4 regions of the Janthinobacterium sp. NFX145 genome follow, and region 4 is predicted to be linked to each of the others. Evidence: predicted binding sites of a transcription regulator. Region 4 holds the regulator's gene; each other region holds the start of a gene.
The links. Region 4 encodes FNR, which switches genes on or off when oxygen is low (the NO sensors DNR and NnrR bind a similar motif). Its sites were predicted from a motif close to TTGATNNNNATCAA; they were not measured.
Positions count from the first base shown of each region.

Region 1: ACPJXG_RS14185 (XrtA system polysaccharide chain length determinant) is a predicted target of FNR. The motif match lies at 3,694-3,707, and genes of this name have one in related genera.
Region 2: ubiU (ubiquinone anaerobic biosynthesis protein UbiU) is a predicted target of FNR. The motif match lies at 2,849-2,862, and genes of this name have one in related genera.
Region 3: ACPJXG_RS09585 (OmpW/AlkL family protein) is a predicted target of FNR. The motif match lies at 3,395-3,408, and genes of this name have one in related genera.

Region 1 covers NZ_CP187360.1:3,147,083-3,154,764, reverse strand. Annotated here, with positions in the region: gene ACPJXG_RS14195 (TIGR03016 family PEP-CTERM system-associated outer membrane protein) at 1-1,183, opposite strand, end outside; gene ACPJXG_RS14190 (XrtA-associated tyrosine autokinase) at 1,167-2,000, opposite strand; gene ACPJXG_RS14185 (XrtA system polysaccharide chain length determinant) at 2,017-3,546, opposite strand; gene ACPJXG_RS14180 (XrtA/PEP-CTERM system exopolysaccharide export protein) at 3,807-4,430, shown strand; gene ACPJXG_RS14175 (N-acyl amino acid synthase FeeM domain-containing protein) at 4,631-5,377, shown strand; gene ACPJXG_RS14170 (S1 family peptidase) at 5,382-6,152, opposite strand; gene ACPJXG_RS14165 (hypothetical protein) at 6,149-7,682, opposite strand, start outside.
Region 2 covers NZ_CP187360.1:4,020,043-4,027,724, forward strand. Annotated here, with positions in the region: gene ACPJXG_RS17930 (heavy-metal-associated domain-containing protein) at 11-274, shown strand; gene ubiT (ubiquinone anaerobic biosynthesis accessory factor UbiT) at 294-821, opposite strand; gene ubiV (ubiquinone anaerobic biosynthesis protein UbiV) at 842-1,738, opposite strand; gene ubiU (ubiquinone anaerobic biosynthesis protein UbiU) at 1,748-2,785, opposite strand; gene ACPJXG_RS17950 (hypothetical protein) at 2,948-3,364, shown strand; gene ACPJXG_RS17955 (ribonucleoside triphosphate reductase) at 3,483-5,231, shown strand; gene nrdD (anaerobic ribonucleoside-triphosphate reductase) at 5,228-5,425, shown strand; gene ACPJXG_RS17965 (anaerobic ribonucleoside-triphosphate reductase activating protein) at 5,418-6,122, shown strand; gene ACPJXG_RS17970 (Pls/PosA family non-ribosomal peptide synthetase) at 6,271-7,682, shown strand, end outside.
Region 3 covers NZ_CP187360.1:2,133,271-2,140,952, forward strand. Annotated here, with positions in the region: gene ACPJXG_RS09560 (SiaB family protein kinase) at 1-139, opposite strand, end outside; gene ACPJXG_RS09565 (SpoIIE family protein phosphatase) at 205-1,419, opposite strand; gene ACPJXG_RS09570 (NAD(P)H-dependent oxidoreductase) at 1,592-2,182, opposite strand; gene ACPJXG_RS09575 (MerR family transcriptional regulator) at 2,242-2,607, opposite strand; gene fur (ferric iron uptake transcriptional regulator) at 2,682-3,122, opposite strand; gene ACPJXG_RS09585 (OmpW/AlkL family protein) at 3,474-4,091, shown strand; gene ACPJXG_RS09590 (MetQ/NlpA family ABC transporter substrate-binding protein) at 4,181-5,008, opposite strand; gene ACPJXG_RS09595 (methionine ABC transporter permease) at 5,041-5,715, opposite strand; gene ACPJXG_RS09600 (methionine ABC transporter ATP-binding protein) at 5,708-6,517, opposite strand; gene ACPJXG_RS09605 (TonB family protein) at 6,703-7,682, opposite strand, start outside.
Region 4 covers NZ_CP187360.1:6,335,550-6,343,231, reverse strand. Annotated here, with positions in the region: gene ccoP (cytochrome-c oxidase, cbb3-type subunit III) at 1-88, shown strand, start outside; gene ccoG (cytochrome c oxidase accessory protein CcoG) at 91-1,473, shown strand; gene ACPJXG_RS28500 (FixH family protein) at 1,528-2,052, shown strand; gene fnr (fumarate/nitrate reduction transcriptional regulator Fnr) at 2,056-2,814, opposite strand; gene ACPJXG_RS28490 (response regulator) at 3,054-6,128, shown strand; gene ACPJXG_RS28485 (TOBE domain-containing protein) at 6,227-6,994, opposite strand; gene ACPJXG_RS28480 (sulfate/molybdate ABC transporter ATP-binding protein) at 7,020-7,682, opposite strand, start outside.

The DNA of each region.
Region 1 (7,682 bases), 3.2 Mb from region 4:
TCGCCGTGGCGCGCGCCATCGTCAGCTTCAGCTGCTTTTGCAGGAAATAGCGGTGGCTGAAGTAATTGATGGCGCCCCGTTCCGGCCCCAGGCTGTTGGCGTAGCGCAGGAAGGCATCGATGCGCAGGCGCCGGTCGCGCGCATTGGGAAAGATGCCGCGCCACAATTGATCAAGCAACTGGCCCGCGTCGCGGTCGCCCAGGCGTGAAAACTGCGTCGGCAGGGTGGTGATGTTTTCGCTGTAGTTCAGTTGCCAGTTGGTATGACGCTGCAGGAAAGTGGCGTCCAGGCTGTAGGTGTTGCCAAAAAAGCGTTTGCCCGTGCTGAAGGCCACGCTGGTGCGCGGCGACGGCGTCCACACGCCGCCCAGCGACCAGAAGCGGCCAGCCGGCGCCTTGCCGCTGGCCGACACATAACCTTCCTTTTCCGTGCCGCCGCTGGCCGTGGCCGCCCATTTGCTGCTGAACGGATAGCGCAGGCCCACGCTGCTGCGCTGCATGCGCATGGGCGCCAGCTTGCTGTCCTGCGTGCGGCGCACGTCGTGGCTGGCGTTCCAGGTCCAGCCCTTGCCGCGCGGCTCGCCGCTGAGCAGCAATTCCATTTCATCGCTGTGCACGGACAGCAGTGCGCCGCCGCTGTCGACCGTGTTGCGCGTGTAGCGCAGCTCGGTCGTGGCCAGGCCGCGGAAACGGTGGCGCAAATAGGGACTGATGCCGGTGGTGCGCACGGTGCTGGCATTGTCCGTATCGGGCAGGTCGTCGATCAATTGCGGGCCGAACGGCGAGATGTTGCGCCGGCTCACGCTGGCGTCCGCATCGATGAAGAACCAGTCCTTGACCAGTTCGGCGTCGGCCGAGGCGCCCAGTTCGTGGTGCTCGGTATCGGCGCGCTGGCCGGACAGGTATTTGTGCCAGCTGTAATCGAGGTGCATGCGCAGGCGGGGGCCCGTGCCGATGAGGGCGATGGCGGGCGCGATTTCCGTGATGAAGTCCGATTGCGCCTTGCCGGGCGGCGCGCGCAAGGCATTGTCCGTATAGCTTTCGCGCAGGCGCAGCGACGGCTGCACCAGCCAGTCGACGGCGCCGGCCGGCAGGGGCAGCAGCAGAGATAGCAACGGCAGCAACGGCAGCAGCGGCGATGGCGGCGGCGTTAGCGAAACCCGGCGGCTAATCGTAATGGCCATAGCCGTAGTAGTCGTTGCCGGGGAACGATTTGGTCTTGTTGTAGATCAAATGTATGTGTTCGCACGACTCGATCTGCCGCAGCGCTTCCTTGACGGCGTGCTGCGTCGTCGTTTCCGCCTCGACCACCATGACGACTTGTCCCATCTGCCCGACCAGCGCATGCGCCTCGCTGGTGATCAGGAGGGGCGGCGAATCGAAGACGACGATGCGGTCGCCATAGCGGCTGGCAATTTCCGCCAGTAAGCGGCTCATGGCCCGGCTGGCCAGCAATTCCGTCGCGTGCTTGTTGCTGCGCCCGGCTGGCAGGATGCTCAGGTTGGCCACATTGGTTTTCAGGATCACGTCGGCCATGGCCAGTTGCGGGTCGAGCAGGATATCCATCAGCCCCGGCTCGGGCGGCAGGCCCAGCACTTTCAGCACGGACGGGCGCGCCACGTCCGCATCGACCAGCAGCACCGTGATATCCATTTCCATGGCGATGCTCATGGCCAGGTTGACGGCGCAGTAAGTCTTGCCTTCGCCCGGCATGGCGCTGGTGACGACGATGAGGTTGCCGTGGCGGATGGCCTCGGCGCCGCTGGCGCGCGCCTGGCGCAGCAGCGGGCGCTTGATGATGCGAAAATCCTCGGCCACCGCGCTGCGCCCGCCGTCGTGCGTGAGCATGCCTTGCTCGGCCAGCCGGTCCAGGTTCAGGGGGCGGTAGCGGGGCGAGCGGGCCGCGTCCGCGCCCTGCGTACCGTTCACCGTATAGGGCACGCCGGCCTCGGCCACGCCGAGGATGGTGGATTCGTGCTTGCCGCTGTCCTTGCTGCTCATCGTCGCTCCTTGGGATCTAGAATTTCAGCAGCGCGGCCGTCATGACCCCGCCGTACAGCACGAACAGGCTGCCCAGGCAGGCGCCGAAGCCATAGCGGGCGCGGCGGCGGCGTACTTGCTGCAGCGGCGTCCAGTTCATCGATACCGTGCCCAGCACGTTCAAGCCCGTGGCGTCGCGCAGTTCGGAAGGACTGAGGAAGGTGGGGCGCACCTGGCTGATCAGGAGGGCCGTGGCGACGCCGGCAATCAGGGCCGCGCCCAGCGCCGCGGAAAACAGCAGCGGGCGGTTCGGGCCGACGGGCGCATATTGCACCGTGGGCGGGTCGATGATCTTGAAGGCCATCATGTCCGTGGTGGAACTGAGTTCGCCCGACAGCTTGGCCGCTTCGCGCCGGCCGATCAGCTTTTCATAGTTTTCCTTGTTGATGATGTAGTCGCGGTTGAGCTGCGCCAGCTGCGATTCCACCTCGGGCACGGCATTGCTCTGCGCCAGCAGGCGCTCGTTGCGCGCGCTGTATTCCTGCACGCGGGCGCGGATGGCGGCCACCTTGGCGTCAGCGTCCGTCAGCGCCACCTTCAGTTGCTGCAGCATGGGGCTGTAGTTCTTGCCCGGATCGCCGGCCGCCGTTTTCAGCTTGCTTTCCTCGATCTTGCGTTCTTCCAGCTGGGCCACCAGGCGTTTCGAGGCGATGATGTCGGGATGCAATTCCGTAAATTGCATGCGCAGGCTGTCAAGGTTCTTGTTGATCGATGCGATGCGCTCGTCGAGTTCGGGATTCGTGATGGCCGCCGCGTTCGGTTCCAGGTCGAGCACGGGCTCGTCGCCTTCGATCTGGCTCAGGATGGCCTTGCGCGATTGTTCCGCCTCGACCAGTTCCAGCTTGGCATTGTTCAGGCTATCGGACGACATCAGCAGCTGGCTGCCATAGTCGATGCCCTGGCGCGGCAGCAGCAGGTTGTTGCGGATCTTGAATTCCTTCACCAGGTTTTCCGCCGCGCTCAGTTTGTCCTCGTAATTCTTGATCTGCTCGTCGATGAATTGCACCGCCTTTTGCGAATCGCCTTTCTTGCCCTGGAAACTGCCTTCGACAAAGATGGTCAGCAGGCTTTGCACGACGTCGCGCACGAGCTTGGGGTCGCGCCCGCTGTAGCTGATGGTGTAGATGTCGTAGGCGTTGGTGCCGGTGATCTTGATGCGGCTCATCAGTTCGTCCAGCTGGGCCTCGTGCTCGCGCACGGTCTTCGAACCCAGGTCGAGGTCAACCATGCGCATGACGCGCTCGACGTTCGGGCGGCTGAGCAGGGTGCGGCTCATGATGGCTACCTGCTGTTCCGTGTTCGGCACGCTGGTCATGCCGGCCATCAACGGCTTGAGGATGGTTTGCGTATCGACAAACACGCGCGCCGACGTCTGGAAGTCGTCGGGCAGGGAGATCACCCGGATGAAGCCGGCGATGGCCACCAGCCACGCCACCACGACCGCGTGCCAGCGGTACTTCCAGATGCCTTTCAGGCTGGACAGCAGTTGCTGTATCAAGTCTTCCATGTCGCTTCCTTCAGGTGGCGGTGCGGTGCTGCACGGGAGATGGGCTGGCGGCGCGGACAACAGCGGCATCTTGCAAGAAATGCTTGCCTGTTGGGTAAGCAAAGTATAGGGCGGCTGTGGAGCAAGATTTCCCAAGATGATTGCTTCTTGATACGCCTCAAGGTTCTCTTGCCGAGTTTTAATAATCATAGGAAGTTCGCGGCCCAGGCTGGTTCTGCGGGGCCGACCATGGATGCGCCATCGACTCGAAGAGGCTCCGCATGAATCCGTTTCGCCGTGCATTTGTCCGTAACGCGCTGGGCCTGGCCCTTTCTGCCAGCCTGCTGGGCGCCTGCCGCACGTCCCATCCGCTGGCACCGTCCGACGACAGCGCGCCCATGCACGATTACCTGATCGGGCCGGGCGACTCCGTCAACATCATCGTCTGGCGCAACCCGGAAGTGTCGCTGACGGTGGCCGTCCGGCCGGACGGCAAGATCACCACGCCGCTGGTCGAGGATTTAGCCGCCAGCGGCAAGACGTCGACCCAGCTGGCGCGCGACATCGAGCAAGCCTTGAGCAAATTCATCCAGCAGCCCGTGGTGACGGTCATCGTCACCAATTTCTCGGGGCCGTATGGCGAGCAGATCCGGGTGATTGGCGAGGCGGCCAAGCCGCAGGCGCTGCCGTACCGGCTGGGCATGTCGCTGATGGACGTGCTCATCGCAGTGGGCGGCATCACCGATTTCGCGGCCGGCAACAAGGCCAGCATCATCCGCATGCGCGAAGGCAACCAGCAGCAGCTGCGGGTCCGCCTCGATGATTTGCTGAAGGAAGGCGATATTTCCGCGAATGTCATGATGCGGCCGGGCGATGTGCTGCTGATACCGGAAAGCTTTTTTTAACAGCGGCCTCGGCAATATCAAAACAACACTTATATTTGTCATTTTGTATTTTTCGGCAAATTTCAGCGTGTAATTTTGCTATCTAAAGGTGAAATTCTTCTGTTTTTTTAACTAAAGCTGGGAACTTCTCCAGTTTTTGTCTTGTCACAAGGCATTGGCTTCAGTCCGTCTCAACGGCAGCCGATGAACGTGAGGACAAGATGAGCTTTCAAGATGAACCCATTATTTCCTTCGACACGCCAGGCGCCCTGAGTGACCTGGTGGTGGGCGAGGGGCAGATCGACCCGGCCATGGAGCACGAGCTCGACCTGCAGCGCTTTCATATCCGCATGGCCAATTCGCGTGGCCGGCGCGAGGCGGCCAGTTTGCTGATCCGCAAGATGTACGGCTGGCGCGGCTATGCCGTCGATCCCGGCACCGCGCATGCGCTGAATAAAATCACGCTGTTTGCGGAAACGGCCGGCAGCACCGTCGGCACCATGACCCTGTGCCTCGACAATGACGAGACGGGCTTGCCTGCCGATGAAAACTTCCGCGACAAGCTCGACGTCCTGCGCGAGCAGGGCCGCCGCCTGTGCGAACCGTCGCGCCTGGCCATCGACAAGGGTGTGAGCAAGCGCGTGTTTGCGGCGCTGATTCATATCTCTTATATCTATGCCCATAATATTCACGGCTTTACGGATTACGTGATCGAAGTCAACCCGCGCCACGTGGTGTTTTACAAGCGCATGCTGGGCTTCCAGGACTTCGGCGGCGAGCGCGAGTGCACGCGCGTGGGGGCGCCGGCCGTGCTGCTACGGCTGGACCTCGATTACATGGGGGCCCAGATCCGCAAGTACGGTGGCCTGATGGAACAGCATGGGGGGGAACGGTCGTTTTACCCCTTTTTTTTCCCGACATGGGATGAGCCTGGCATTACCGACCGGCTGAGGCAGGGGCGCAACTGAGAAGTCATTTATTTTTCAGCAAGATCGCCTGCATGTGGCTGCCTGGAATGGCGTAAGTGATGCCGCTGGGCGCGCTGATGGCCGTCTCCTTGAGGCCCTTGACGTACACCATGTTGACGATACCGTAGACGAGACCGGTCTCGGGATCGAACAGCGGGCTGCCGCTGCTGCCCGGATACGCCGTCGCGTCCAGCTGGAACACCGTGTACGGCGCCTTTTGCAACTGCGCCAGGCGACGCACGTCGAGGCGCTGCGCATTTTCGCTGGGCATGACCACGGGCGTCAGCGATGACACGGTGGCGCGGTGCGTGACGTGGTGCAGTCCCAGCAAGGTACCCAGGGGAAATCCTGTAAACGCCATGGCCTGGCCTTCGCGCACCGTGGCCGCGTCGCCCAGCGCCAAGGCGGGCAGAGGTGCGCCCGCCAGGCGCAGCAAGGCCAGGTCGTGTTCCGTGTCCAGCGCCTGGACCTTGGCGGGGCGAAACTGCGCCGCCTCGCCCTGGCCCGTGAGTATGCCGATGACTTCGTTCGGATTGGCGTCGAGCAGTTTCTGGATCACATGGGCGCAGGTCAGCACGCTTAAGCCGTCGCCCGTCACGAAGCCTGTGCCGATGAAGTTCATCGGCGGCGTGCGCGTCTTTTGCAGGCTGCCCACGCCGACGATGGACGGTTTGACGCGCGCGATGGTGTGCGCCAGCGGCGCATCGGCGCGGCAGGGCGCGGCAACCAGGAGCAGAAAAAGGCAGGACAGCAAGGCGGAGAGCAGGGCTTTCATGGCGGTGTACTTTCAACGGGAGGAGATGACACGGGCTGCAGCAGCGCGCACAGCAGCATCAGGTAACACAGCAGGGCGATGCGCGGCACGTCGAGCAGGCTGTCGAACAGGCCGACGACGAGAAAACCCAGCAAGGCTGCGGCGCAGGCCAGCGCGCCCGGATCGCCCCGCGCGGCGCGGCGCAGCAGGCGCTGGCCGGCCGCAGCCAGCAGGGCCAGCATCGACAGGGCGCCGCACCAGCCCGTTTCCACCAGCAAGTGCAAGGCCATGCTTTTGATATGCCATGGCAAGTGGTGGTGGTCGCTGCTGAAAAACCAGTAATTGTTGGCCTGGGTAAAGCGCCCATTGGCGATCAGTTCCTCGCCACCCGGTGCGCGCAAGCTCAGATTGTCGACTTCGAGCACGGACGAGGTGGCCGTGCCGCTGGCCGCCAGTTCCAGCTGCACGGGCGGACGCAGCAGCCAAGCGCCCGCGCCCAGCCAGGCGCTGTCGAACGGCACGTCATAATGCTGCCAAGCACTGGCCTGCGTGCCAGCCGGCGCAGGGCGCAGGCGCAACGGAACGTTTACGCAGCCTTGCGCATACAGCAATTGCCGCTGGCACAGGCGCACCAGCAGCACGGGCATGGGGCCGGTCCGGCGCACGTCGAGCGCCAGGGTGTAAGGCGTGGCAGGCTGCACGGGCAGGCGTTGCAGCAGCCGCAGCAGTTCGCCATAGCCGGCGCTGTAGCCGGGACTGGCCAGGCGCACATACCTGTTGCCAGGATTGTCCGGGTTGCCGCCTTCCTCGGCATACGCGATGCTGGCCGGCACCTCGCGCTGCGGATTGTGCCAGTAATACGTGGCGGGGAAACTGCCGAACCCCATGCCGAACAGGCGGTCGCCCCAGTCGGACGGCTGCATGGCCAGCACTTGCCGCCAGTGGCGCAAGCGGCCTTGCATGTCGAAGGCCGTGGTCGAGAAACGTTCTGTGGCGTAATAGCTGGCCGAGACGGGTATGGCCAGCAGCAGCAGGATGCCGGCTGCGCCCGCGATGCTCAGGCTGGCCCGGTCCAGCCGCCACAACGGCGGCCGCAAGCGTCCATTGCACAACATCAGCGTGGCCAGCCCCACGACGAGGCCGGCGGGCAGCAGGGCCGGCGGTCCGGCCCAGTGCCAGCCTATCCAGGCGAGGTTGCATGCCAGCATGGTCCACGCCATCATTGCCAGGCCCAGCCTGGCCGGCCCTTTGCCGCCGGTGCCGCTGGGCCACAATGCGCCCGCCAGCAGCGCGGCCGCCAGCAAAAACAGGAAATATGGACCTTTCAGCCAGCCGGCCGTTTGCTGGCCTGTCCCTTCCGGCCACCAGGCGGCCAGCAAGCCCTGCAGGCACAGCGCGCACAGCAGGCTGGCCGGCGCCAGACGCCACGGCAAGGGCCGCGCCGCCAGCACGAAACTGGCCGCAAGCAGGACGACGGCAGCCAGCAAGCCCCGGTAGCCGGCCAGGCTGAACATGTACACGAGCAGGACCGTGCCCAGACCGGCCAGCAGC
Region 2 (7,682 bases), 2.3 Mb from region 4:
AGAGGAACCCATGCAGACAGCGCGCTTGAATATTATTGGAATGGATCACGAAGGCTGCGCCGACAGGCTGACGGGGGCGCTCGAAGCCGTCACGGGCGTGGCCACCGTGTGCGTCTCGCTGGCGCGCCACGGCGCAACGGTGCAATTCGACGAACGTCTGGCCACGCAGGAACGCCTGCTGGCCGCCGTCAACGACGCCGGCTTCATGGGCGAAGCCTCCAACGCAGAGCAACTGCCGTCGTGCAGCGGCGCCTGCGGCCACTGCCGCCACTGAACGCAGCCAACTCCCCCGCTCAGCCTTCCCGCGCGCCCCGGTCGCGCAAATGCGCCAGCACGCGGCGCGGTCCCAGCGCCTGCAAGTCGAACGGCGGCAATTCGATGGCGTCGAGCGTATTCTTGAACAACAAGCCCAGTTCCGTGTCGCCTTCCAGGCTCAAACGGCGGCTGAAGAACAGGGTATCCGGATCTTCCTGGCGCCGCGCCAGCAGCATCAGATCATGCACGCTGGCGGCGATGCACAGGTCCGGCACATCGACATAGCGCTCGGCCACGAACACCGTGCCCTGCCACTCGAAATCGAAGGCGATGCCCGCGTCCAGCAGGCGCAAGCGCAGGCTGCGCCCTTCCAGGCTGCGCCGCACATCGTCGGGCAATTGCGGCGCCAGCAGGCGGTTCAAGCCTTGCACGAACAGCCAGGAGGCGGGATACGGCGGCAGCTTGGACAGCAATTCGGCCAGCGGTTCGGGCAGACGGTATGACGCGGCGGGCTTGCTCATGGGTGGCTTGGCCGGGACGGGCAATCTTTCCAGTTGATCTTGCATGGTGCTTCCTTTCAATGCGTTCAATGGGCGGCGTGCTGTTCCATGCCGGGCTGGCCGTGCCAGTAACCGTCACAGGCGCCGGCCGGCTGGCAGGCCGCCAGCTGGGCCTGGGCGCCGATGCCGCTGACCTGGCCGCGGCGGGCGCGGTCAAAGATGGCGATCACCTGTTCCGTGTGCATGGCCTGCGGGCTGATACGCGCCACCGCCACGCCCATGTCGCGCATGGCGTCGAGTTCACGCACCAGGTTGTAGACCAGTGCCGACTGCGTCTGCGTGCCGTTCAACACGAGGAACGGCACTTCGTCGCGCGTGCGCAGCAGCAGGCCGTCCGGTTCTTCCAGGCAGCTGTAGCCGCAATCGTCCTTCGGCAGGTTGCGGTTGCGCGCCGTGAAGCAGCGCGCGGAAAACGCCAGAGGCATGCGACCGTAGGCGAACACTTCCGTCTCCAGCCCTTCCGGTTTCTGGCGCTGCATCTCGGCCAGCGCCGTCTGTCCCATTTCCAGCGGCATCACCCAGCGCCGCGCACCGAGGCGCGCCAGCAACTGCAAGCTGGGGCCATTGAACAGGTTCAAATGGGGACCGGCGACGAAGGGCGTACCCTTTTCCATGCAATGCACGGCGCCCATGTCGTTGGCCTCGACGCCGTAGCGGCCATTGCCCGTGATGCGGCGCAGGGTCGCCAGTTCCGCGCCCGCCTCGATCAGCGCCTGCGTCGACAGCACCACTTCCTTGCCGGCGGCGGCCAGCATGTCGGCGATATCGAGCCAGTCGGCCAGGCGCACTTCATGCCGGCGCGAACACACGGTTTCACCCAGGTAGACGATATCGACGGCCGTGCCGGCGATCTGCTGGTAAAACTCGAAAACGGTGGCGCGCGGCCAGTAGTACAGCAAGGGGCCCAAAGAAAGCTTCAGCATGTTCATCCTTTATTTCCAAGATCTATGGTAAGCGCCGAGGGTGTGCTGCTGGCCCTCGGCCAGCTTGTCCATGGCCGCCATCCAGCCCGGCTTGACGGCGTAGCGCGCATTGCCTTCGCGGCAGGCGTCGATCGCTTCGCGCCACACGCGCGTCACCTGGGCCACGTAGGCGGGGCTGCGCTGGCGTCCTTCGATTTTCACGGCGCGCACGCCCATGGCGATCAGCTGCGGCAGCAGCGCCAGCGTGTTCAGGCTGGCCGGCTCCTCGATGGCGTAATACTCTTCGTCGTTGACTTCGAAACGCCCCTTGCACAGGGTGGGATAGCTGGCGTTTTCGCCCGGTGCATAGCGGTCGATCAGCACGCCGTTCAGGCGCGATTCGAGGCCGTTCGGCGTTTCCAGCCAGCGCACGGATTTCGCCGGCGAGCACACGCCGTGCGTGTTCGGCGCCTCGCCCGTCGCATACGACGACAGCGCGCAGCGCCCTTCGACCATCACGCACAGGCTGCCGAAACCGAAGACTTCGATCTCGACTTCCGTCTTGCTGATCAACTGTTCCACCTGCGCCATCGACAACACGCGCGGCAGCACGGCGCGGGCGATGCCAAAGTGCTCATGGTAAAAATTGATGGCTTCGTAGTTGGTGGCCGAGCCTTGCACGGACAGGTGCAAACGCAGCTGCGGGTGGTGCTGGGCCGCATACGCCATCAGGCCCGGATCGGCCACGATCATGGCGTCGATGCCGGCTTGCGCGGCGCGGTCGATGGCGCTGCGCCACACGGCCCAGTTGTGCGGCTGCGGATAGGTATTCAGCGCCAGCAGCACCTTGCGTCCATATTGATGGGCGTAGCGCACGCCCTCGGCGATGGCCTTCTCGTCGAAATTAAGGCCGGCGAAATTGCGCGCATTGGTGGCGTCGCGAAAACCCAGGTAGACCGTGTCGGCGCCATTGTCGATGGCCGCTTTCAGGGCAGGCAGGCTGCCGGCGGGGCAGACCAGTTCCAGCGGTCCGGCCACGCGGGTGGCGGTGGTTGAATCAAGCATCATGATATTCACAGTCCTGTATCGGCTCAGGGTGCAGACTATAGCCCCGCCCATGCCGCCCAGTCCTTGACGCAGGTGAAGGAATGCATGCATGGCTGGCGCGCGTTCAACTTGCTTGACCTGGCTGTAAAATGCCCCATTTTTCACCCTCGTCGATTGACCGCCATGACCCGCAAACCGCTGCTGATTTTCCTGCTTACCTTGTTCCTCACCGCGCTGCAAGTGCAGTGGGCCGGCCCGGCCGATGGCTATGACGCAGGGACCATCTCCGTGCTGTCGCCGGAAGTGCTGGGCGCGTATCCGGGCGTGCTGCTGCTGTTCCTGCTGGCCGTGTTCGCGCGCCGCCAACTGCCGCTGCTGCGTCAGGCCGCCATCTGCACGGGCCTGCTGGCCGTCTACTGGCTGCTGGCGAACTACGTCACGTTCGACGCACGCGTGGCCAGCTGGAGCACCTACTCGCCGCTGGAAATCTGGGCGCATGTGCTGCCCGCCTCCGTCGCCAGCATCGCCGCCTGCGGCGTCGCATTCTTTTGCGCGAGCTGGCTGATCCTGCGCGAAACGCGCTGGAACAAAACCGGCTGAGGTGGTTTTTTCACCTGCATCAAGGATTCGTCACGCAACTGCACGCACCCTTTGACGCCACTATATTTAGTGATTAATCTCCATAAAAACACCGCATGTTGTGTTTATTGGAGGTTTCATGACGACAAATGCAGTTTCCCCCACACGCGGCCAGGTCGATGTCGCCGCGTCCATCAATGAATACCTGGACCGGCGCGACTGGCGTGTCAACGCCAACGCCAACCAGGGCTACTCGCTGGGCGGCCTGATACTCAACGTGTCGGGCAAGGTCATCGCCAACTACTGGCTGGACCAGGTGTATCCGCCGGAAGTGGGCGCGGCGCACCGCGAAGCGGCGCTGCACATCCACGACCTCGACATGCTGGCCGGCTATTGCGCCGGCTGGTCGCTGCGCACCTTGCTGCACGAAGGCTTGAATGGCGTGCCGGGCAAGATCGAATCGGGCCCGCCGAAGCACATGTCGAGCGCCATCGGCCAGATCGTCAACTTCCTCGGCACCCTGCAAAACGAGTGGGCCGGCGCGCAGGCGTTCAGCTCCTTCGACACCTACATGGCGCCCTACATCCGCAAGGACAGCCTGCGCTACGAAGACGTGCGCCAGTACATGCAGGAGCTGATCTTCAACCTCAACGTGCCATCACGCTGGGGCACGCAAACGCCGTTCACCAACCTCACGTTCGACTGGGTCTGCCCGGACGACTTGCGCGAGCAGATTCCCGTCATCGCCGGCCAAGAGATGGACTTCAGCTATGGCGAGCTGCAGGCCGAGATGGACATGATCAACCGCGCCTACATCGAGATCATGATGGCGGGCGACGCCAAGGGCCGGGTCTTCACCTTCCCCATCCCCACCTACAACATCACCGAGGATTTCGACTGGCATAGCGAAAACGCGGAACGCCTGTTCGAAATGACGGCCCGCTACGGCCTGCCCTACTTCCAGAACTTCATCAATTCGGAACTCAAGCCGAACATGATACGTTCCATGTGCTGCCGCTTGCAGCTGGACTTGCGCGAACTGCTCAAAAGGGGCAATGGCCTGTTCGGTTCCGCCGAGCAGACCGGTTCCCTGGGCGTGGTGACGATCAACTGCGCGCGCCTGGGCCACCTGTGGCGCGGCGACGAAGCGGCGCTGATGGCCGACCTGGACCGCCTGCTGGAGCTGGGCAAGACCAGTCTGGAAATCAAGCGCCGCACCATCGAGGAACTGATGCAGCAAGGCCTGTTCCCGTACACGAAACGCTACCTGGGCACCCTGCGCAATCACTTCTCCACCTTGGGCGTGAACGGCATCAACGAGATGATCCGCAATTTCAGCGGCGACGCTTACGACATCACGTCCGCCGAGGGCCATGCGCTGGCGATACGCCTGCTCGACCACGTGCGCGCCCGCATGGTGCAATTCCAGGAAGAGACGGGCCATATGTACAACCTGGAAGCGACGCCGGCCGAAGGCACGACGTACCGCTTCGCCCGCGAAGACCGCAAGCGCTATCCCGCCATCCTGCAGGCGGGAACAAGCGACAATCCGTATTACACGAATTCGTCGCAGCTGCCCGTGGGTCACACGGACGATCCGTTCGAGGCGCTGGAATTGCAGGACGCGCTGCAACGCAAGTACACGGGCGGCACGGTGCTGCACCTGTACATGACGGAAGCGCTGTCGGATGCGAACGCCTGCCGCGAGCTGGTCAAACGCGCGCTGAGCCGCTTCTCGCTGCCCTACATCACCGTCACGCCCACGTTTTCCATCTGCCCGCGCCACGGCTACCTGGCCGGCAAACATGAATTCTGTCCCACCTGCGACGCGGAACTGATCGCCCGCAAGCAGTCCGATCTCGCTCACCCACTCAAGGAAACGCCATGAACGCACGTCCCGACTTCACTCCCGCCATCACCCTGCTCGACACGGAACGCCAGCGCTGCGAAATCTGGACGCGCGTGATGGGCTACCACCGCCCCGTCGCCTCGTTCAACATCGGCAAGCAGGGCGAATTCCACGAGCGCCAGTATTTTACGGAAGCGAGCGCCAAGGTTGGCCAGCCCGCCTGCCATGGCTGAGTTGAAAGTGGGCGGCCTGACACCCTTTTCCGCCACCGACTACCCGGGCAAGCTGGCGGCCGTGGTGTTCGTGCAGGGCTGCCCCTGGCGTTGCGGCTATTGCCACAATCCGCATTTGCAGGCGCGCACGCCGGAAGGCGCCATGCCCTGGCAGGACGTCCTGACCTGGCTGCGCCGCCGCGTGGGCCTGGTCGACGCCGTCGTCTTCAGCGGCGGCGAAGCGTGCATGGACCCGGCGCTGGCGCGCGCCATGCAGGACGCCAGGGAACTGGGGTTCGGCATCGGCCTGCACACGGCCTGCATCTATCCGCAGCGCCTGCAGGAAGTGCTGCCCCTGGTCGATTGGGTCGGCTTCGACATCAAGGCGCCGTTTGCCGATTATCGTCATGTGACCCGCGTGGCCGGCAGCGGCGACCCGGCGCGCACCTGCCTGGACGCCATCCTCGCCAGCGGCGTGGCCTACGAATGCCGCACCACCACCCACCCGGACCTGCTGCCGGACGAGCAGTTGCTGGCCCTGGCCACCACCCTGGCCGCAAAAGGCGTCGACAACTACGTGCTGCAGCAGTTCCGCGCCGAAGGCTGCGCGGACGCGGCGCTGTCCGGCCGCCCCTTGCACGGCTATCCGGCGGCGACGACTGTGGCGCAAATCGGCGCCATGTTTCCGCGATTTACATTCCGTAATCATGGCGGTTGATCCTGCAGCCACATAATTGCTGAAAGCCTCACAAAATTCCCCGTTCTGCAACGCTGAAACGTCTTGCGTACTGTAATGTATCAACTGTGCCGCGCACGCTGCGCGGCCCGACAGATTCCTCACTCCGCATTACAGATAAGCGTCATCCATGAACGATTTCACCGCAGTCAGCCCAGGCATCCCTTCCACCCACGCCGACATCCTGTACGGCCCGCCGCGACCGGATCTGCTGCGCGAGGAAGTGCTGGCCGACCTGCTGGAAGCGACGGCCCGTCGCTGCCCGGAACAGATCGCCCTGATCGACGGCGCGCGCCGCATCACGTATGCGCAACTCGATGCGCGGGCGGGCCTGGCCGCATCGCGCCTGGTGGCGGCCGGCGTCAAGCCCGGCGACATCGTGGGACTGTGGCTGCCGCGCGGCGCCCATCTGCTGCTGATGCAGGCGGCCATTGCCAAGGCGGGCGCCGCCTGGCTGCCCGTCGATGAAGACACGCCCGTCGAACGCCTGCAGGTGTGCCTTGATGACGCGAATGGCTTTGGTGTCGTCAGCTGCGCGCAGTTCGCGCCGCGCCTGGCCGATGCCGGACTTGGGCGTCCCGTGTGGACGGCGGAAAGCCTGCTGGCCCCCGCCACGCCGGGCGAACTGCTGCCCGCGCGCGCCACCGTGCTGCCCGAACACCCGGCCTACGTGATCTATACGTCCGGCTCCACGGGCAAACCCAAGGGCATATTGATCAATCAGCGCAGCATCTGCCACTTCCTGCGCAGCGAAAACGCCGTGCTGGAAGTGACGCAAGCCGACACCGTCTACCAGGGCTTTTCCGTCGCCTTCGACATGTCGTTCGAGGAAATCTGGATCGCCTACCTGGTGGGCGCCACCCTGTGGCTGGGTCCCAAGGAGATTTCGGGCGACCCGGAAGCCTTGCCGCGCGCGCTGGCCGACAACAAGGTCACCGTTCTGCACGCCGTGCCGACCTTGCTGGCCCTGTTCGCCGAGGAAGTACCGAGCCTGCGCCTGATCAACCTGGGCGGCGAGATGTGCCCGGAATCGCTCGTCGAGCGCTGGTCGCGCCCGGGCCGCGCCATGTTCAACACCTATGGCCCCACGGAGGCGACCGTCTCGTGCAGCCTGGCGCGCCTGCGGCCCGGCGAACCGGTGACCATCGGTACGCCGCTGCCCAACTACGGCTTGCTGGTGCTGCAGGTGGCCGAGCCGGGAGAAAATCGTTCCTTGACTTTGCTGGCGCGCGGCGAGACGGGTGAGCTGTGCATCATCGGCCCCGGCCTGGCCGAGGGCTACCTGGGCCGGCCCGACCTGACGGTGGAAAAATTCCTGCCCAATCCCTGGAGCACGGGCCCCGACGATGCGCGCCTGTACCGCACGGGCGACCTGGCGCGCATCGATCTTGATGGCCAGGTGCTGTGCCTGGGCCGCGCCGACGACCAGGTCAAAATCCGCGGCTTCCGCGTGGAACTGGGCGAGATCGAAGCCGTGCTGGCGCAGCAACCGGGCGTGGGCACGGTGGCCGTCTTGCTGCGCAAGGATGACGGCATCGACCA
Region 3 (7,682 bases), 2.2 Mb from region 4:
CGCCGGCCGTGTCGAGGCGCGCCTTGATGGTTTCGGAAATGGCGTTCACCACGTGCTGCGAGAAATAGCCCACGTAAAAAAAGATGATGTTGCGCTTGCGTGCCACATCCCAAAACTCGTTGAATTCTTCGTACAGCACGTCCGTGCTCCTGGCTAGCCGGTGACCCGGTTTCTTGTTGATAAGGTGGCTCGATGGCGCCAAAACTACAGGCGGAAACAGAAAAAGGTCAGGTCGTCGCGGCGCGGCTGTGCTCCCTGCCATGCCGCGCTGTCCTGCAGCAGGGCCGCCGCCACGTCGCCGGCGGGAGCGTCGCGCCGCGCCAGCAGCTGTTCGCGCATGCGGCGCTTGCCGTAGGCGATGTCGCGCGCGCCGCCGATCTGGTCGAGCAAGCCGTCGGTGGTGAGGAACAGCAGGCTGCCGGCGGGAATGGCGAGCGTCTCGTTGTGCCAGCAGTAGCCGGCCGGCGTGTCGACATAGCCCACGCCCATGCGCGCGCCGTCGATGGCGCGCACGCTGTCCTCGCCCGGCGCGACCACGTGCAGCGCCAGTTTCGCGCCCGCGAAACGCAGGCTGGCGCTGGCCGTGTCGTAGCACAGGAAGGCGCAATCCATGCCGTCGTTCGAGCCGGCGTGGCCAGCGTTGTCGCTGCCGGCGCCGTCCTGGCCCAGCAGGGTTTTGATGGAGCGGCTGACGGCGCCGATCAGGGCGGCCGGATCGTGCGGTCCCAGTTCGCGCAAGGCCTGGCTCAGGGCCGACGAGGCGATCAGGGTCATGAAGGCGCCCGGCACGCCGTGTCCGGTGCAGTCGGCGATGGCGGCGAACCAGCCGCCCGCATGGCGTTCGAAGAAGTAGAAGTCGCCGCCGACGACGTCGCGCGGCTGCCATTCCAGGTGCGCGTCGGGCAGGGTGGCGCGCAATTCCGCGCTTGATGTGCGCAGCAGGGCGCGCTGGATCACGCTGGCGTAATCGATGCTGTGCATGATCTGCCGGTTCTTTTCCGCCTGCATGGTGGCCACCACGTTCATCAGCTGCAAGCCGAAGCCCACGCCGGCGAGCGCGCCAGCCTCGGTGATGATGAAGCCGTCGGCCAGCGCCTTCTCGCCCGCTTCCACGGCGCGGAAGGTGAGGTCTTCGATGCTCATGGCGCCGTCGACGATCAGCGGTTCCTTGTCCATGAAGGCGATGCAGCTCTTCTTGCCGTACACCTCGTGATAAAAGGGCTTGGACATCTGCGACATGAAGATGTTGCGGCTGATTAAGCCGATAGGGCGCTGCTGCTCCGTGACGGGCAGACTCATCATGTCGCGCCGTTCCGTGAATAGTTCCAGCACGGCGAAATTGCTGGCGTCGGCCTGCACGGATTCCGTGGGGATGCACAGGTCAGCCGCCACGGACGTGCGATAACGGGGAAGATGCAATCGAGAAGCGTTGAACTCCACAGCGGCTACCTTTACATGACGATCGGACCCTTGTTGTCGCAACAGCAAGGCGACTGACAAACAGGCAATATCATCATGGTAGCCTTGGAATGTGACGGCTTGATTACCAGCTTGTCAAAACCGTATGCATGATGGCTACATGGCAAGCAACTTACAGGCGCCGGGCCAGCGCCTGTGCCTGTTCCAGCCAGCGCGCTCGCTGCGCTGCGGTGGAATCGATCATGGGACCAAAGCTGGCCACCTTGACGGGCTTGACGCCGCAAAATTCCAGGGTCGTCTTGCGCAGCTGGTGAATGCCGGGCATGTGGTAGACCCAGCGGAAATACCAGGGCGGCGTATCCATCGCCACCAGCAGCTGGGCCGTGCGGCCTTTCAGCAGCTGCGCCGGGAAAGCCTTGCCCGGGCGGTACTTGAAGGCAAAGCCGGGCAGGAAGATGCGGTCGACGAAGCCTTTCAGCAGGGCCGGCGCGCCGCCCCACCAGATCGGGTAGGCGAACACCAGGTGTTCGGCCCAGCTGATGGCTTCCTGCGCCGCCAGCAAGTCTGCTTCCAGCGGCTGCACCTGGCGGTAGCCTTCATGCAGGTTCTGGTCGAAGTCCAGCTGGCCCAGGCGCAGCTCACGCACCGTGTGGCCTGCGCTGCGGGCCGTGGCGGCGTAGGCATCGGCCAGGGTGGCGCAAAAGCTGTCGCTGGACGGGTGGCCGAGGAGTATCAAAATGCGCTTGGGTGTCGTCGTGGTCATGATGCAGGCTATCCATTAAAGAAGAGCTTGCATGCTAAAGCTTGCCCCTAGTGACAGAGTCAAGCGGCCTTTTGCAGACGCTGCTGCGCCAGGCAGTCGTGGATTTCCGTGTCGATGTCGGCCAGTTGCGCGTCGAGCTGGCGCAGGCGGGCGAACTCCTGCTGTATCTGTGTGCGCTTGTCAGCGATGTGCTGCGACAGGGCGGCCCAGTCGGTATCGTCGCCGGCCAGGATGGGCAGCAGTTCGGCCAGGCGGAAGCCCAGGGCCTGCGCCTGGCGTATCAATTTGACTTGCGCCAGGTCTTGCTGCGTGTAGACGCGATAGGCGCCCGAACGGCGCACATCGCCAAGCAAGCCCAGCGCTTCATAGTGGCGCAAGGCCTTGGGCGAGGTGCCCGCCAGGCGGGCGATTTCTCCGATGTACATGCTTCTTCCTTGTTGAACTGCGGCGCACGCAGTGTAGCGCAGGTGGCTTGCCAGGCGCTACCTTGCGCGCTGCCTCAGGAGGGCTTACGCGGCGGCACTTTTTTGGCAGTGCACTCGGCGCAGGTGCCGTACAGCGACAGCGCGTGCTCGTGCAGCACGAAGCCCCGCTCGGCGGCGATCTCGTTCTGGCGCAGTTCGATGCCTTCGTCGACGAATTCATCGACCTTGCCGCAACCCGTGCAGACCAGATGGTCGTGGTGCTGGCCTTCGTTCAGTTCGAAGACGGCGTGGCCCGATTCGAAATGGCGGCGAAACAGAATGCCCGCTTCGGCAAACTGCATCAGCACGCGGTAGATGGTGGCCAGGCCCACGTCGATTTTTTCGGCCAGCAAGAGTTTGTAGACATCGTCCGCACTCAGGTGCTTGATCGTGCCTTCTTGAAACAGCTGCAGAATCCGCAAGCGGGGGATGGTCACTTTCAAGCCCGATTCACGCAGTTCCCTCAATATATCCATGTCTCCCATTCCTTTTTGTAGTCGCCTAGCGAGGTCATTCATTATATCGCAAATGATAATCATTACTATTCTCATGTGTGAAGTGGAAGTATTATGCTGCGCAGGGAGGTGGCAATCCAGTGACATCGGCGCAAGTGGTGATTGCGTGGCGGGCAACTTGCGTCAGCATGGCGTGCCGACAAGGGGGCCGTGCATGCGGTCACGCTGCAATGCCGCATTTTCTTGATCTGGGCAAAGGAAAAAATGCCTCTAATGATGCCATCTAGCACTATTTGATGTGGATCAAAGTTTTTGTTGCACTGCACTCTTAGACTTCGCAGCGTTACTTAACGACAAAAAGAGGGAACTAGAATGAAAAAGTCCGCAACTGCAGCAGCAATCGTCCTGGCCGCCATCGGCGCATTCGCCGGCAACGCAATGGCACAGGAAAGCCCATGGCTGGTCCGTGCGCGCGCCGTGCATATCGATCCGGCCAACAAATCCACGCCGGTCTTTGGCGCTGGCGCATCGGACACGATACATGTCAGCAGCAAGACGATTCCCGAAATTGATATTTCGTATTTCTTCACCCCGAACATCGCTGCCGAGCTGATCCTGACGTATCCGCAAAAGCATGACGTCACCTTGGGTGGCCAGAATATCGGCACGTTCAAGCATTTGCCACCGACCCTGTCGCTGCAATACCACTTCATGCCTGAAAAACAGTTCAGCCCTTACGTGGGTGCCGGCGTGAACTACACGAATATCTCGGACGTGAAATTGCTGAATGGCGCCGGCCGCCTGGAGCATGACAGCTGGGGCTTCTCGCTGCAAGCCGGCGTCGACTACAAGCTGGACAAAAACTGGTCGCTGAACTTCGACATCAAGAAAGTGCAGATCCGCAGCGACGTACTGGCTGCTGGCGCCAAGATCAGCGAAGTCAAGGTTGATCCTGTCCTGATCGGTGTCGGTGTCGGCTACCGTTTCTAAGCATTGATCGACTGCGCCTCCGCGGCGCGGACAATAAAAAAGACGGCCAGGTGTGAACCTGGCCGTCTTTTTGCATTCCATGCGCCGTCTTATTTTTTCAGCGTCTTTTCCAGCGCCAGCTGGTAGTCCGTCTTTTCGTAGCCGGCCAAATACTTGTTCGTCGCGTCGAGGAAGGCGCGCGAGCGGTAGGCCGCTTCCAGGTCCTTGACCCATGGCTTGGCCTTGTCGGCCGTGCGGATGGCGACCAGGTTGATGTAGCTGTCCGAGATCTTTTCCACGCTAAGGGCCGACGTCAGCTTCATGCCGGCGGCCAGGGCGAAGTTACCGTTGACGAAAGCGTAGTCGGCATCGGCCAGCGAACGTGGCAGCTGCGCCGCTTCCAGCGGCACCAGTTTCAGCTTCTTCGGGTTGTCCAGTACGTCGCGTTCGGACGCGCGCAGCGGGTCGACGTTCGGTTTCAGCTTGATCCAGCCCATCTTGGCCAGCATCACCAGCGCGCGCGCCTGGTTGGTCGGGTCGTTCGGCATGGTGATGGTGGCGCCGTTCTTGACTTCCGCCAGCGTTTTCTGCTTGCCGCCGTACAGGCCGATCGGCATGGTCGGCACGGTGATCAGGGAGCTCAGTGGCAGCTTGTTATCGGTGGCGAACTTGGTCAGATACACGATGTGCTGGAACACGTTGGCGTCCAGCGAACCTTCGGCCAGCGCGTAGTTCGGCTGCACGTAGTCGTTGAATTCGACGATCTTGACCTTGTAGCCCTGTTTTTCCAGGATGGGTTTGATGCCCAGCTTCAGCTGGTCCGAATACGGGCCGGAGCTGGTGCCGATGACGAGTTCTTTCGGGTCCTTGGCGTGGGCGGCGGTGGCGAAGGCCAGGCTGGCGGCGGCCAGGAGCAGGTTGCGGCGAATATGGTTCATGCTTTTCCTTGTACTGAAATACTGAAGATGAATTAACGTTTGTCGAGGCGCTTGGCGATGCGCGTGCCGGCGAACTGGATGGTTTGCACCAGCACGATCAGGATGGCCACGGTGGCGACCATGATGTCCGTCTCGAAGCGGTAGTAGCCGTAGCGGATGGCCAGGTCGCCGATGCCGCCGCCGCCCACCACGCCGGCCACGGCCGAATACGACAGGAAGCTGATCGACAGCACGGTCAGGGCCAGCACGAGGCCGGAGCGCGCTTCCACCAGCAGCACGCGGAAGATGATCTGCATCTCGGACGCGCCCATGGCGTGCGCCGCCTCGATCACGCCGCGCGGCACTTCGCGCAGATTCTGTTCCACCAGGCGCGCCAGGTAGGGAATGGCGGCGAACGACAGCGGCACGGCGGCTGCCAGCGGGCCGATCGAGGTGCCCGCGATGATGCGCGTAAACGGCGTCAGGGCGACCAGCAAAATGATGAAGGGGAAGCTGCGCACGGTGTTTACCAGCCAGCCGAGGATCATCGACAGCGGACGGTTTTCCAGCGACTGGCCTTCCGAGACGAGGAACAGCAGGATGCCCAGCGGGCCGCCGATCAGGATGGCGGCCGTCAGTCCAATGCCCAGCATGGTCATGGTCTGGCCCAGCGCCACCCAGATTTCCGGCAGCAGCTTGATGACGTTATTGATCGATTCTTCAAACATGTGTTGCATCCTTCCATGCGGTGGCTTCAAACGCCTCGGTGCCGTAATACGCCAGCTCGCGCCCCAGCGCCGTCTTGCGCGGGGTGGCCGTGTCGCTCAACTCGAATTGTTCGGCGATGGCGCCGTTTTCCACGACGGCGACCCTGTTGCAGATGGCGCCCAGGACCGACAGCTCATGGCTGACGATGACGATGGTCACGCCCAGGCGCGCATTGATGTCGCGCAGGGTGTCGAGTAGGGCGCGCGTCGTTTCCGCGTCCAGCGCGGACGTCGGCTCGTCGCACAGCAGCACGTCGGGGTGGCTGGCCAGGGCGCGGGCGATTGCCACGCGCTGCTTTTGCCCGCCGGACAATTGCGCCGGGTAGCTGTGCAGCTTGTCGGACAGGCCCACCAGCGCCAGGCATTCCTCGACCCTGGCGGCGATGTCCTCGCCCTTGGTGGTGCCATGGATTTTCAGGGGGAAGGCGACGTTGTCGAAGACGCTGGCGTTTTGCAGCAGATTGAACTGCTGGAAAATCATGCCGATATTTTGGCGCGCGTCGCGCAATTCGCTCTTGCCCAGGCGCGTCAGTTCGCGTCCGGCCACGGTAATGGTGCCGCTGTCAGGGCGCTCGAGCAGGTTAATCAGGCGCAGCAAGGTCGATTTGCCGGCGCCGCTCTTGCCGATCAGGCCGAAAATATCACCGGGATAGACTTCCAGCGTGACCGATTTGACCGCGTGGAATTGTTCGCCTTTGGGCAGCGCGAAGGTCTTGTTTGCGCCATCGATGCGAATCACCGGCGTACGGTGTGGTGTGGTCATGCAGTGTTTCCTTTTTTATTGGACCGTGACAGGCGCGCTTGCAGGGGCCAAATCGCCCGGCCTGTTACGTCGGTTGCGTAGTATACCTCCGATCGTGTTATTACTCCTACGACAGAATCTTGCTTTGAATATGCAAATAATGTCTATATGGGTGTTTGGCGAGAGTAAACGCGGTTTTTGCGCGATCAGCCGATGGAAAATTCGACGGGAATCGATAATTCCAGCGGGTCCGGCCGTTCCTTGGGAATGCGTGGCAGCGGCGCCGCCCGTTGCAAAGTGTCGAGCGCGGCCTGATCCAGCGCTGCGGAACCGGAACTGCGCTCGATGGCGGCCGCCAGCACCTGGCCGTCGCGGTCGATGCGGCAGCGCAGATACACCACGCCCTGTTCCTGCTTCGCGCGCGACGCCGTCGGATAGCGGCGGAAGCGCTCCATGCGCGCCAAAACCTTGCCTTCCCAGCTAGATACGCCGCTGCGCAGCTCCTGCGGCGCGGGCGGCAGGGCAGGCGAGGGCGGCGCCGCCGCGATGGATGGCGCGGCCGCCGGTGCCGGCGTCACGGGGGCATGGCGCACCTCTACAACGGCTGCGATGCTCTCGGCTTGCGTCGCCATGGGCGCTGCCTCTGGCTGCGGCAGCACGAATTGTCTGATGGCGGGCGCTGCCTTTTTGGCAATGGCGGCGGATGGCGCGGCGGCTGCGCTGACCCGTTCAGCAAGATTCTGCTCCAAAGGTCGCGGCGGGGCAGCGGCCGGCAAGTACAGCATGGCCGGTTGCGCGGAGTCGGGCACGATGGCCAGCACGGGCGCCGCCGGCGCGCGCTGGTACAGCGCCCATCCCAGCAGGGCGCCATGCATGGCGAAGACGGTGGCGATGCTCAGCGGCTTGTGCCAGTCGGCCGGCGGCGTCTTTTCTGGCGCAGGCGCCGGGCCTTCCGGGCGGCGCAGCAGGTAGATGATGACGGCGATTTCCATCGTTGCCACGAGGACGATGACCCACCAGGGCGGATGGCCGAGGCACATGGCGACAAAGCCGATGGCCATGCCCAGGCAAGCGAGGACCTTGCCGCGGCGTGACACGGCGCGGTGTTCGCGCCACTGGCGCAGCGGCGCGCCGAAGCGCGGGTGGTGCAGCAGCCAGTGCTCCAGGCGCGGCGAGGCGCGGCTGA
Region 4 (7,682 bases):
CTTCAGCGATTTCCTCGGCGAATCCAAGGTACATGTGCTGTCGGCGTATGTCTGGAGCCTGTCGAATCCGCAGGCACCCGCCAAGTAAAAATGGAACCTCAAGTCATCAAGATGTATGCGGCCCGCGAGCAGATCTACCCTCGCGAGGCCAAAGGACGCTACGCTACCTGGCGATGGGTATGCGTATGGCTTACCCAGCTCGCGTTCTACGGCTTGCCGTGGTTGACCTGGAATGGCAGGCAAGCCCTGCTGTTCGATTTGACCACGCGCAAGTTCTACATTTTCGGCGTCGTGCTGTGGCCCCAGGATTTCATCTATCTGGCGGCCCTGCTGATCATCTGTGCGTATTTGTTGTTCCTCGTCACGGCCATTGCCGGGCGGGTGTGGTGCGGGTTCTCTTGCCCGCAAACGGTATACACGGAAATTTTCCTGTGGGTCGAACGCCGCATCGAGGGTACGCGCAGCGCGCGCATGGCCCTCGACAAGCAGGGCCCCTCCGTGCGCAAGGCGTTCAAGAAGACGGCCAAGCACCTGGCATGGGGCGCCATCGCCCTGTGGACGGGCTTTACCTTTGTCGGCTACTTCACGCCGATCAAGGAACTGGCGCAGTCGGTGACCACCTTGAATTTCGGTCCCTGGGAATGGTTCTGGGTCTTGTTCTACAGCCTGGCAACCTACGGCAACGCGGGCTGGCTGCGCGAGCAGGTGTGCAAATACATGTGCCCCTACGCGCGCTTCCAGAGCGCCATGTTCGACCAGGACACGCTGATCATCACCTACGATGCCAAGCGCGGCGAACCACGCGGCGCCATGAGCAAGAAGGCCGGCAACAACGACAAGCTGGGCGACTGCATCGATTGCACCCTGTGCGTGCAGGTGTGTCCGACCGGTATCGATATCCGCAACGGCTTGCAGTATGAATGCATCGGCTGCGCCGCCTGCGTCGATGCCTGCAACAGCGTGATGGACAAGGTCGAGCGGCCACGTGGCCTGATACGCTACAGCACCGACCATGCGATGGAAAACAACTTCAATTCGAAGCAGATACGCCAGCGCGCCATGCGCCCGCGCGTCCTGATCTACACTTCCATCCTGGCCCTGATCATCATCGCCGTATGTACGTCGCTGGCCCTGCGCACGCCCCTGAAAATGGACGTGATCCGCGACCGCGGTTCGATGGGACGCGAAGTGGAAGACGGCATGATCGAAAACGTCTACCGCCTGCAGATCATGAACACCTCGGAGCAAAGCCAGCATTTCAAGATCAGCGCTTCCGGCTTGCCGGGCCTGACCTTGCTGACGCGCGAAGAAGTGACCTTGCAGCCGACGGAAACGCTGGGCTGGCCGATCCGCCTGCGCGTGCCGCACGGCGTCGGCGAGAAGGGGTCGAACAAGATTGCGATCGAATTGCAATCGCTGGACAACCCCTCGCTGCATGTGCGTGAAAGCGCGGTATTCATCGTGCCGCGTTAAAGCAGGAAGGCCGGTCCCCGCATGGGGACTGGCCGTTTACACAGGAGAATCACCATGTCCGACAGTCTGAAACTGCAAGCCCCCGCCGATCCCTGGTACAAGCATCGCTGGCCATGGCTGCTGATGATCGGTCCCGGCCTGTCCGTGGTCGTCGGCAGCTTCATGGGCTATATCGCGTTTACGCAACCCGATGCGCTGGTGGTGGGCGACTATTACAAGCAGGGCAAGGCGATCAACCAGGATTTGAAGCGCGACACGATCGCCAGCGACCTGGCGATGGCTACCAGCTTGTCCTACGACGTGGCGTCAGCGCGCCTCAGTGGTTCCGTGCACAGCTTCGGCAAGGCTTACCAGGGTCCGCTGCAGCTGCACCTGGCGCATGCGACCCTGCCGGAAAAGGACATCAAGCTGCTGGTGCGGCCCGATGCGGCCGGCAATTTCTCGGTGGCGCTGCCGATGCTCGAGCGCAGCCGCTGGCAAGTGCTGGTGGAAAACGACAAGCGCGAGTGGCGCCTGTCCGGCATCTGGACCTGGCCGCTGCAACGCAGCATCGCGCTGCACGCCGACGAAGAGCTGTAGGCCTTATTTGCAGACGTCGGTACCGGCCGTGATGGCCTTCAGTTTTGCCGGCTGCAAGATTTCAATTTCTCGGTTCGAGACGCGCAGCCAGCCTTCCTTCTTGAATTTCGACAATAAACGGCTGACGCTTTCGATGGTCAGGCCCAGGTAGTTGCCGATTTCCTCGCGCGACATGCGCAGCTGGAATTTGCTGCTCGAATAGCCGCGCGCTTCGTAGCGCGACGCCAGGTTGACGATAAAGGCGGCAAAACGCTGCGTCGCCTGCATATTGCCCAGCAACAGCATGACGCTTTGCTCGCGCGTGATTTCCTGGCTCATCATGCGGTGGAAATGGCGCAGCAGGGTCGGCATATTGCCCAGCAATTGTTCCAGGCTGGAAAACGGGATTTCACACACTTCGCTGTCTTCCAGCGCCACCGCATTACAGTGGTGGCGGTCGGCGCTGATGGCGTCCATGCCCAGCAGTTCGCCGGCCATCTGGAAGCCCGTCACCTGCTCTTCGCCGCCCGGATTGATCTGGTACGTCTTGAAGTGCCCCAGGCGGATCGCGTACAGGTTCTGGAACGAGTCGCCGATGCGGAACAGCGAGGCGCCGCGCACGATCTTGCGGCGGCGGCCGATGATCTGGTCCAGCCTGTCCATGTCGCCCATATCGAGGCCCATCGGCAGGCACAATTGATGCATGCTGCAGGTCGAGCATCGCGCACGCAACGCTTCCACGTTCACTGTAGGCAAGGTTGGAGTGAGTAGCGCTTCAGTCATGTCGGTACCTTTTAGAAAATGCAACAACAAGTTTACTGCATACAGGGTTGCCGTGTGCCAATTTCACGGCAATTTCGCTGAATAAACGACGTTCCGACTTTAATTATATGGCAACATCGTCAAAAGCCCATGCGGGGAGGGCAATTTGCGCGGCGCCGCTTGCCAAGCTGGGGCATTGATAGGAAAATTCCTGACAGCATTACTTGCCGCCTGTGCCGCCCGGTACTGAAAAGGAAATCATGAAGCCTCTCGGCATCAAAGCAAAAGTCGCGCTGGCCACCAGCCTGACCTCGATCGCCATGATCGCGCTGGTCACCATGATCCAGGTGCAGCACATGCGCGACGATTTCACTAAAGTACTGCTGAGCCAGCAGTCATCCCTGATCAGCCGTACCGCTGCCGAGCTCGACGACAAGCTGGGCATGCTGCTGCAGATCGTCACCCTGACGGCCCGGCAGCAGCCGCCGGAACTGATCGCCCGGCCCGCCCAATTGCGCGAATACTATTCGCGCCGCTCGATGCTGGTGCTGTTCGACGACGTGCTGGTGCTCGACGCGCAAGGCGCCGTCGTGGCCGACATGCCGGAAGTGCCGGGGCGCGCCGGCATCAACGTCGCCGAGCGCGAGTATTTCCAGACCGTCCTGCGCACGCGCCAGCCCATGATCACCGAACCGATGCTGGGTAAATCGAGCGGCATGCCCATCGTGCAGATGGTGGCGCCCGTGCTCACCGCCGATGGCCAGGTGGCCGGCGTGGTGATCGGCGTGCTGCGCCTGTACAAGGACAACCTGCTGGGGCGTTTGCGCTCGGAAAAGGTCGGCAAGAGCGGCTATTACTTCATCCTCACGCGCGGCGCCGTGCCGCGCTACGTGCTGCACCCCGATACCAGCCGCCTGCTGCAGCCGCGCCAGCCGAACGCCAACCTGACGACGACCCAGCTGCTGAAGGAAGATGGCGAAGGCAGCATGGTCAGCACCAACAGCCGCGGCATCACGGCAGTCAACAGCTTCAAGCGTTTGAAATCGGTGAACTGGCTGCTGGCCACCTCGCTGCCCGTCGCGGACGCCTTCGAACCGTTCGATGGCGTGCTGTACCGGCTGGTGCTGTGGAGCATCCTCGCCTCGCTGCTGGCCGCCTTTGTTCTGGGCTGGGTCACCGTGCGCCTGCTGTCGCCGCTGGTGCGCCTGCGCGACACCCTGCTGGCCCTGCGCACCAGCGGCAGCCGTTTTACCCCCGTGCCGGTGCAGCAGCGCGACGAGATCGGCGAACTGACGGAAGCGTTCAACGGCCTGATGAGCGAGCGCGACCGTCTGCAGCAGGAACTCGAATCGCGCGCGGCCGAACTGGAGCAGGAACGCGACCGGGCCGAGGCGGCCAACCGCGCGAAAAGCGATTTCGTGGCCAACATGAGCCATGAAATCCGCACGCCCCTCAATGCCGTGCTGGGCATGGTGTATTTGCTGGGCAATACCAGACTCGACACGGAACAGCGCAAGTATCTGACCATGGTCAGAGTGGCGGGCCAGTCGCTGCTGGGCATCCTCAACGACGTGCTCGACTATTCGAAGATCGAGGCGCGCCGCATGGAATTGTCGCCCGTCGAATTCGACCTCGACGAAGTCATGAATACCCTGGCCACGACGATGACGATGAATGCGGGCGAAAAGGAACTGGAACTGGCCATCGCCGTCGAACCCGACGTGCCGCGGCGCCTGGTGGGCGACGCCCAGCGCCTGCAGCAAATCCTCGTCAACCTGGCCGGCAACGCCATCAAATTTACCGAGAGCGGCGAAGTGGTGGTGGCCGTCAGCCTGGCCGAGAGAGAGAGCGGCCGCGCCTGGCTGCGCTTCGAAGTGCGCGACACGGGCATCGGCATGACGGAACTGCAGCAACAGCAGCTGTTCGCCGCGTTTTCGCAGGGCGACCAGAGCATCACGCGGCGCTTCGGCGGCACGGGCCTGGGCCTGGCCATCAGCAAGCAGCTGATCCACATGATGGGCGGCGACATCGCCGTCGCCAGCAGCGAAGGCAAGGGCAGCCGCTTCTGGTTCAGCGTGCCCTTCGAGATGCTGGCGCAACCGGCGGAAACGCGGCGCACGCCGGCCCTGGGACAGTTGCGCCTGCTGGTGGCCGACGACAACCGCACCACGCGCGAACTGATCGTCAAGCTGATCGAGGCGTGGGGCTGGCTGGCCGACGAAGTGGACTCCGGCTTTGCCGCCATCGAACTGTACCGCGAACGCCTGGCGCAGCAGCAACCGTACGACGTGGTGCTGGCCGACTGGCACATGCCCGTCATGGACGGCCTGGCCACGGCCAAGGCCATCCGCCAGGCGGCCAGCGGCCAGCGCCAGCCCATCGTGGTGATGGTCAACGCATTCGCCCGCAACCACCTGGAGGAAATCTCCAGCGCGGCCGAGGCCGACGTCGTGCTGATGAAGCCGATCACGGGATCGAGCCTGTTCGACGCCCTGCACCAGGCGCTGATCGCCAAGGACGACGGCGGCGAACAGCGCATCTTGCACCAGCCGCTGGGCACGGAACTGGCGGGCGTGCATTTCCTGCTGGTGGAAGACAATCATTTGAACCAGGCCGTGGCGCGCGGCATCCTCGAACACATGGGCGCCACCCTGGACGTAGTGGGCGACGGCTTGCAAGCCGTGGAACGGCTGCGCACGGAAGCGCTACGCTACGACATCGTGCTGATGGACATGCAGATGCCCGTCATGGACGGTTTCAGCGCCACCCACATCATCCGCACGGAACTGCGCTTGGGCCTGCCCGTGATCGCCATGACGGCCGGCGTGCTGGCGTCCGAGCGCGAGCGCTGCATGACGGCCGGCATCAGCGATTTCATCGCCAAGCCCGTCGTGGTGGAAGAGATGATGGAAGTCATCCTGCGCCACCTGCCCAAGCGCCCGCAAGTGCAAACGGCCGAGCCGGCACGCGTCGCCGATGAGGAAGTGTTTTCCATGGCGCCGCTGATGCGCGTGATGGGGCGCGACGCGAAGGGGCGCGGCGTGCTGCGGCGCATGGTGGAAGACGCGCTGAACAAGGGCATGACGCCCGTGCGCGACGCCGAAACCGCGTTGCAGGCTGGCCGCCACAGCGACGTGGCGCGCATCCTGCACAGCGTGCGCGGCTCCGTCGGCACGCTGGGCACGAAACGCCTGATCCGCGCCGCGTTCGCCACCGAGGAAGCCATCGATGCTGGCCGCTTTGATGAGGTGCCGGCGCTGCTGGCGCACACGGCGCTGGAGCTGGAACTGGTGCTGGCGGCGGCGGCGGATTGGTTGTCGAGGCTAAAAGATTAAAAAGGTAGGTCGGATTAGCGGCGGCACGCCGCGTAATCCGACAACATTGTTGGCGGATCATGTCGGATTACGCGCAAGCGCTAATCCGACCTACGCACTTATGCGGGCACACCGAGAATCACGCTCGACGCCTTGAACATCGCCGTCACGCTGCTGCCAAGCGCGATGCCCAGGTCGGTACTGCTCTGATTCGTGATGATGGCGGCAATCGTGCCGCCGCGCGGCAAGTCCAGCACCACTTCCGTGTTGACGGCCCCCGTCTGCACGCGCGTGACCGTGCCGGCCAGCTGGTTGCGCGCGGAAAAGCGCGCGCCTTCGCTATCGGCCACGAGGATGATGGACGAAGCCTTGATCAGCGCGAACGCTTCCGCGCCCGGCACCAGGCCCAGGCTGGCGCTGCTGCCCTGCGTGACGATCGCCACGATGTGCTGTCCGCCCGGTAATTCCAGGGTGACTTCGTCGTTGACGGCGCCCTGTTTCAGTTCGGCCACCTTGCCCAGGAATTGATTGCGTGCCGTCGTTTTCATGGCCATTCTCCGTATGAGTAAAAGATCGTCGGCGATGCCTTCGGCCTGGCTGCCCAACTGGCGCAGGTAGCGGGCATGCTCGCGCTCGATGATGCGGAAATTGTCGACCAGCTGGCGTCCCCGTGGCGTGAGCCGCGTGCCGCCGCCGCCCTTGCCGCCCGTCAGGCGCTCGACCAGCGGTTCGCCGGCCAGGTTGTTCATCGCGTCGATGGCGTCCCAGGCCGCCTTGTAGCTCATCTTGACGAGCTTGGCCGCCTGCGTGATGGAGCCGCATTCGGCGATGGCGCCCAGCAATTCCACCCTGCCGGCGCCGCCCAGGTTTTCTCCGCCCACCGTCATCCATACCGAGCCTTGCAAGCCGATTTTATCCAATGCGTTCACCCAATGCCATGTGGTTTTCCCTGTTATCGATCTGTCCGTCGCGCAAGTACAGCACGTGCTCGCCCAGGATGCGCGCATCTTCCGGATCGTGCGTGATCAGGATCATGGGCACGTCCAGGCGCTGCTGCCACTGGCTCAGTTCCAGCCGCATTTTGACACGCAGGGCCGGATCGAGGGCGGCAAACGGCTCGTCGAGCAGCAGCGCGCTCGGTTCGGCCACGAGTGCCCTCGCCAGCGCCACCCGCTGGCGCTGGCCTCCGGACAACTCGTCGGGGAACTGATGCGCCAGTTCCTGCAAGTGGAAAGCATCGAGCCAATGCTCGACCTTCTGCAATTTTTCACGCGCGCGCGGATTGAACCAGCCCCGGCTCAGGCCAAAACCCACGTTCTGGCGCACCGTCAGGTGCGGGAACAGCGCGTAATCCTGGAACAGGTAAGCGACATTGCGCTGCTGCGGCGGCAAATTGATGCCGGCGGCCGAATCGAACAGGGTGCGCCCGTTCAGGCGGATATGGCCTGCATCAGGCGTGAAGAGTCCGGCAATGGCTTTCAAGGTCATGCTCTTGCCGGCGCCGGACGGGCCATACATGGCGATGCGCTGGCTGCCGGAGGTGCATCGCACCTGCAGGTCGAAACGGCGTTTGCC